DNA from 2 places in the Stenotrophomonas sp. Ker107b genome. Region 1 is predicted to be linked to the other one. Evidence: predicted binding sites of a transcription regulator. Region 1 holds the regulator's gene; the other holds the start of a gene.

What was found. The regulator FliA, encoded in region 1, starts transcription of late flagellar genes. The targets are predictions, from matches to a motif close to TAAAGTTTNNCNNNCNNNGGCCGATAA.
Region 2: a site for FliA is predicted at 1,667-1,693, ahead of ACWV8V_RS17385 (methyl-accepting chemotaxis protein). Genes of this name have one in related genera too.

What each region holds. Positions count from the first base shown of each region.
Region 1 is NZ_JBSPHX010000001.1:1,056,619-1,060,000, reverse strand. Features, by position in the region: gene ACWV8V_RS04990 (AAA family ATPase) at 1-110, shown strand, start outside; gene ACWV8V_RS04985 (MinD/ParA family ATP-binding protein) at 97-984, shown strand; gene ACWV8V_RS04980 (RNA polymerase sigma factor FliA) at 981-1,727, shown strand; gene cheY (chemotaxis response regulator CheY) at 1,744-2,136, shown strand; gene ACWV8V_RS04970 (protein phosphatase CheZ) at 2,136-2,750, shown strand; gene ACWV8V_RS04965 (chemotaxis protein CheA) at 2,756-3,382, shown strand, end outside.
Region 2 is NZ_JBSPHX010000004.1:18,152-21,533, forward strand. Features, by position in the region: gene ACWV8V_RS17385 (methyl-accepting chemotaxis protein) at 1-1,637, opposite strand, end outside; gene ACWV8V_RS17390 (L,D-transpeptidase family protein) at 1,871-2,815, shown strand; gene ACWV8V_RS17395 (M23 family metallopeptidase) at 2,820-3,382, shown strand, end outside.

The sequences.
Region 1 (3,382 bases):
CTGAAGACCTGCACCGTGCCAGCGCGGCCAATCTTGTACTTCGCCTTGAAGATTTGCGCCGCGCGGCCGATATGCCCTGCAACCCGGAGTTGAACCATGCCGTCGCGTGAGTACGCCAAGCTGACCCAGACCTTCCCGTTGTCGGCTACCCGAAGCCAGCCGCTGGGCCCGGTCCGCACCATCGCCGTCACCGGCGGCAAGGGCGGCGTGGGCAAAACGAACGTTTCGGCCAATCTGGCCGTGGCGCTTGCCAGCATGGGCAAACGTACCCTGCTGCTGGATGCCGACCTGGCCCTGGCCAACGTCGATGTGATCCTGGGCCTGAAGCCGACCGTGACCCTGGCCGACCTGGTCGCCGGGCGCTGCACGCTGGAGGAGGTCATCATCGAAGGCCCCGGCGGCGTGCTGGTGGTGCCGGCGGCCTCGGGCCGCCGCAACATGGCCGAGCTGCAGCAGGCCGAGCACATCGGCCTGGTCAACGTGTTCTCCGAGCTGGAGCGCGAACTGGACATCATGGTGGTGGACACGGCCGCGGGCATCACCGACGGCGTGCTGACCTTCTGCCAGGCCGCCCAGGACACCGTGGTGGTGGTCTGCGACGAGCCGGCCTCGATCACCGATGCCTACGCCCTGATCAAAGTCCTCTCGCGCGAACGCGGCGTGGACCGGATCCAGGTGGTCGCCAACATGGTGCGCGACCCGAATGAAGGCCGGGTGCTGTACGAAAAGCTGACCCGCGTCTGCGAGAAGTTCCTGGCCGATGTGTCGCTCAACTACCTCGGCTGTGTGCCGCAGGACGACTGGCTGCGCCTGTCGGTCCAGCGCCAGCAGCCGGTGGTGAAGGCCTACCCGTCCAGCCCGTCGGCGCTGGCCTTGACCGAGATCGCACGCCGTACCGCACGCTGGCAGGCCCCGACCGAGCCGCGTGGTGGCGTCGAGTTCTTCCTGGAACGCATCCTCAAGCAACGCGGGGTGACCGCATGAAAGGCGCCGCACAATACAAAGAGGTCCAGCGGGTCGCCGCGAACGAGTGCATTGCCCAGCACTCGGACCTGGTCCGCCGCATCGCCCACCATCTGGCGGCACGTCTGCCCGCCAGCGTGGAGGTCGACGACCTGATCCAGGCCGGCATGATGGGCCTGATCGAAGCGTCGCGCAGCTATGACGCCGACCAGGGCGCCTCGTTCGAGACCTATGCCTCGATCCGCATCCGCGGCTCGATGATCGATGAGATCCGCCGTGGTGACTGGGTACCGCGCTCGGTCCATCGCCGGGCCCGCGACGCCGCCGCCACCATCCGCCGGCTCGAACAGAGCACCGGACGCGCCGCCAGCGCCACCGAAGTGGCGGCCGCGATGGACATGCCGCTGCCGGACTACCTGCGCCTGATGGAAGATGCCTCGCGCGGCCAGGTGCTGAGCCTGGAATCACGGATCGAAGACCAGGGCGAGCTGGACACCGTCGCCCAGGGCGGCCCGACCCCGCAGCAGGTGTTGGAGCGTGGCGAGTTCGGGCGCGAGCTGGGCAACGCGATCGGGCTGCTGCCCGAGCGCGAACAGCTGGTCCTGTCGCTGTATTACGAGCAGGAACTGAACCTGAAAGAGATCGGCGCCGTGTTGGGCGTCAGCGAATCGCGCGTGTGCCAGATCCATGGCCAGGCCGTGCTGCGCCTGCGTGGCCGACTGAAAATCTTCGAGGCGGCCGACGCCGGCCTCGAGAACCATTAAGACCGAGGAAAGAGCTTTGGACAAGAACATGCGTATCCTGATCGTCGACGATTTTTCGACCATGCGTCGTATCGTCAAGAACCTGCTGGGCGATCTGGGCTTCACCAACACGGCCGAAGCCGAGGACGGGCATGCCGCGCTGATGCTGTTGCAGAGCCAGCCGTTCGATTTCGTGGTCACCGACTGGAACATGCCGGTGATGACGGGCATCGACCTGCTCAAGGCCATCCGCGCCGACGCCAAGCTCAAGACGCTGCCGGTGTTGATGGTGACTGCTGAAGCCAAGCGCGAGCAGATCATCGAAGCGGCCCAGAACGGCGTCAACGGCTACATCATCAAGCCGTTCACCGCCCAGACCCTGGAAGAAAAGCTCGGCAAGATCTTCGAGCGTCTGGCGGCGAGCGCCTGATGGAAACCCTGAGCGACAAATCAGCGCTGGTGCAGCGCCTGCAGGATGCACTGGCCGCGCTGGAATCGGGTGACGAAGCCGCGTGGCGTCAGGAAATCGACGCACTCGCCGCGCTGCGCACCCAGCCGATGATGGCCGGGTTGAACCGGCTCGCCCGCGAGCTGGGCCAGGCACTGGGCGAGCTGCCCAGCCTGCCCAGCGAAGCCGGCGAACTGGACGATGCCTGCGCGCGCCTGGATCACGTGGTGGCGATGACCGAACAGGCCACCCACCGCACCCTGGACCTGGCCGAAGAATGCCGCACGCTCACCGAGCAGCTGCGCGCCAATGGCTTGACGGCCGACCAGGACCAGCAGCTGGACCGCATCCGCCACAACCTGACCGAGATCGCGCTCACCCAGAGCTACCAGGATCTCACCGGGCAGATCATCCGCCGCGTGGTGGGCATCGTGCGTCGCGTGCATGAGGGCTTCGGTGCACTCGGGCTGCCGCCGCAGGACGACACCGCGCACAAGCGTGACAACGGCCTGGCCGGCCCGGCCGTAACCGGTCTGGACCGCCACCAGGTTTCACAGGTCGACGCTGACGACCTGCTCTCCGATTTGGGACTTTAACGATCATGAGTGCTGTTCCAGACGATATCGCTGCCGACTTCATCCTCGAGGCCCAGGAGATCCTGGATCGCCTCGGCGAACAGCTGGTGTCGCTGGAGCAGGCGCCCCAGGACAGTGACCAGCTCAACGCCGTGTTCCGCGGGTTCCACACGCTCAAGGGCGGCGCGGGCTTCCTCGGCATCCAGGCGATGGTGGAGCTGTGCCACGCCGCCGAGGAAACCCTGGGCATGGCACGCTCGGGCCAGGCCACGCTGCAGGCCCATCACTTCGACGCGGCCCAGCAGTCGCTGGACTACCTGCAGTCGATGCTGGATTCGGTCTCGGCCGGCACCGAGCCGGGCTATGCCCCGCCGGAGCTGATCGCACAGTTCGACGTGAACGGCCCGGCCACCCCGGCGGCTGCCCCCAGCGCCGCGGCCGGCCCCAGCAGCGGTGAGCTGATCACCGACGATGAATTCGAAGCGCTGCTCGACCAGTTGCATGGCGGTGCCGCACCGACCGCCGTCGCCGCCAGGAAAGACGACGGCATGATCAGCGAAGACGAGTTCGAATCGCTGCTCGACCAGCTGCACGGCGGCGCGGCACCCGGTGCCAAGTCCGTGACGGCCGCACCCGCCCCGGCGCCTCGCGCG
Region 2 (3,382 bases), on a different contig from region 1:
TCGATCACCGAGGAGATCTCGGAGATGCGCGCCGAGGACTGGTCGATCTCGCTCATGACGGCTGCCATCTGCGCGATGGCCTGCTCGGTTGCCTTGACCGCGGCACCGGCCGCATGGGCTTCATGGTCGGCCTGGTTGGCCAGCTCGGCGTTCTGGCGGACCGTGGAGGTCAGCTCTTCCATCGAGGCAGCGGCCTCTTCCAGATTGGCCGCCTGCTGCTCGGTGCGGCGCGACAGATCGCTATGGCCTGCGGCCAGTTCCTGTGCGGCATCGTTGATGCTGCCGGCTGCCCCCTGGATCTGCTGCACGATGCCGGTCAGCTGGACAGCGGTTACCGTGGCATCGTCGCGCATCTGCGCGAACACACCCTCGTAGTGGCCGTCCATGCGCGAGGTCAGATCGCCGGTGGAGATCGCACGCAGCACCTGCGACAGGTCGGCGATGCTGCTCTGCGAGCTGGCCATCATCCCGTTCAACTGGGCGACCATCGCGCGGAACTGGAACTGGAAGCTCTGCTCGGTACCACGCACCGAGAAATCACCGGCGCGCGCAGCCGACGCCAGCGTCTCGATCTGCTGGTTGATCGCCATCAGGCTGTCCTTGACGGTCGCCATGGTGGTGGTCAGCACGGCCTTTTCGCCGGGATAGGTGTCCAGATCGCGGCTCAGGTCGCCGATCGCATAGCGCTGCATCACCTCGACCATGTGGAACTCCACGGCCACGTGTGACCCGACCAGCTCATTGGTGGCGCGGATCATGCGCCCGAAATCGCCGGGGAAGGCGGCTTCGTCCATGCGGTAGCTGATGGCGCCGGCTTCATGCTGGCGGGCCATGTCCAGCTGCGCAGTGATCGCGCCCTGGACGGTCTGGCGGACCGTGGCCATGGCGTTGCCCAACTGGGTGATCTCGTCGCGGCCGCCCAAGCGGAAGTCCTGCTCCAGGTCACCCTTGGCCATGCGGGTCGCCAGACCGACGGCGCGGGCCAGCGGGCCGGTCAGGCTGCGTCCGATCAGGATCGAGGCCGTGATGCCGACCACCAGCGCGATCGCGCCCAGCACCAACAACTGCAGGAAGGTGCGCTCACCCAGCCGGATCGCTTCGGCGGCGGCCTCGCGGCTCTGCTTTTCTTCATAGTCCACGCCATCGCCCAGCGCCTTGTTCCAGGCATTGGCGGCTTCCTGCACGGCGCCCAGGGTCAACGCAGTGGCAGACGCAAAATCCCCCTGCTTGAGCTGCTCGCTCATCTGCTTGTTGAGCGGGCGCGCCACCGCGCGGGCCGCCGCGATGGCGTCGCCGATCGCTTTGTCTTCGGCGCTGGTGGGCAACGCCTGGTAGGCGGCCCAGCTGGCTTCATAACGCTTCACCAGATCGGCGATGCGCACTTCGTCATCAGCCAAACGGTCGCCCTGGCGGATCAGCATCTCACGCCGCACCACCATCATCTGGTTGTTGGCATCGAGCATGTCCGACAGCATCCGGACCTTGGCCACATTGACCTCGACCACCTGCTGCATCGACTGTTTCTGTTCCGCGCTGCCGGTTGCGCCGATGGCGACGACCGCAGCCACCAGCAGCAACAACAGGCCGAAGCCCAGGCCAAGCCGCCAGACAACGCTGACGTTCCGCAAATAATCCATGACAACTTCCAAACGTGGGGGGTGCACTGGTATCGGCCTTCCCTGGGCGGCCTTGATCCGTGGGCGTGTTGACGGGTGAATGGGTTCACGTAGTGGACACATTGGCCGGGCCGGTGCCCACACTCAGCCGCGCGTCAGGCTTTTCACGGCCGCTGCGCATGCCCGGCAGGCATGGTGGAAGCACGTCTCTCCTGGAATCGCCGATGACCCTTCGCCTGCACCAGATCGCCCGCCTGTCCGCCCTCGCCCTGGCGCTGGCCGCCCCTGTCTGGGCGGTCGCCCAGACAGCACCTTCCGCGGCACCGGCGACCGCCACGGCCGACACGCCGCTGGCCACCGGGCCGCGCTCGGACCTGCATGCCCAGGTGCTGCTGGACCGCGCGCACTTCTCTCCAGGGCAGATCGATGGCGAAGTGGGTTCCAACCAGAGGCGCGCCGTGTCCGGTTTCCAGGCCGCACGCGGGATCAAGGTGACCGGTGAGCTGGACGATGCGACCTGGAAGGCCCTGCAGCCGGACAGTGCCCCGCCGCTGGTGCGCTACACGCTGACCGCCGAGGATGTTGCCGGCCCGTTCCAGCCCGTGCCGAAGGGGCCGGCCGAACAGGCCAAGCTGACATCGCTGGGCTTCGGCTCGGTGGAAGAAGCACTGGGCGAACGCTTCCACGCCTCACCCGACCTGCTGAAGACGCTCAATCCCGGTGTGGACCTGGGCAAGGCCGGCAGCGTGATCCAGGTGCCGAACATCGCGGTCACGCCGCTGGCCAAGGCCAGCAAGCTGGTGATCGACAAATCCGGCTCGACGCTGCGGCTGTTCGATGCCGACGGCAAGGTGTATGCGCAGTTCCCAGTGTCCTCGGGCAGCAAACATGACCCGTTGCCGATCGGCAAGTGGAAGATCCTCGGCATCTCGCGCGATCCGACCTTCCACTACAACCCCAAGCTGTTCTGGGACGCCAAGGCCAGCGACAGCAAGGCGGTGCTGCCGCCGGGCCCGAACAATCCGGTCGGCGTGGTCTGGATCGACATTTCCAAGCCACATTACGGCCTGCACGGCACACCCGAGCCTGGCCACGTGGGCAAGACCGAGTCGCATGGCTGTGTGCGCCTGACCAATTGGGATGCGCTGCAGGTGGCCGATGCGGTGGATGCCTCCGTGCCCGTCGTGATGCAGGAGTAAGCGCATGAAGACCCTGCGACTGCTGGCGGTGGGCCTGGTGATCGGTGTGGTCGGCTATTGGTTGCTGGGGCCAGGACCCTCGGCCCGCCTCGGCGCCGCCGAACCGGCCAAGGTGGGATCGGCCACGAGTTCCACCCGTGCCGGACTCGACGCACCGCCGCCGCCATCCCCCCCGGCCCGCGCACCCGCACCGATCCCGACCACGCCCCTGCCGCCCGCGCCTGATGCGGGCGGTGTCGCACCGCCCCCTGCGGATGCCACCGGCGCCCTGTTGCTGCCGGTGCAGGGCATCCGTGCGGACCAGTTGCAGGACACCTTCACCGATGCGCGCAGCGAGGGCCGCGTGCACGATGCCATCGACATCCTGGCGCCGAACGGCACGCCGGTGCTGGCCGTCGCCGACGGCACCGTCGAGAAACTGTTCGACAGCGTGCGCGGCGGTCTCACCGTGTACCAGTTCGAACCGAGCGGTCGGTACTGCTATTACTACGCCCATCTGGACCGCTACGCCGACGGTCTGGCGGAGAAAAAGACGGTCAAGCGTGGTGAGGTGATCGGCTACGTCGG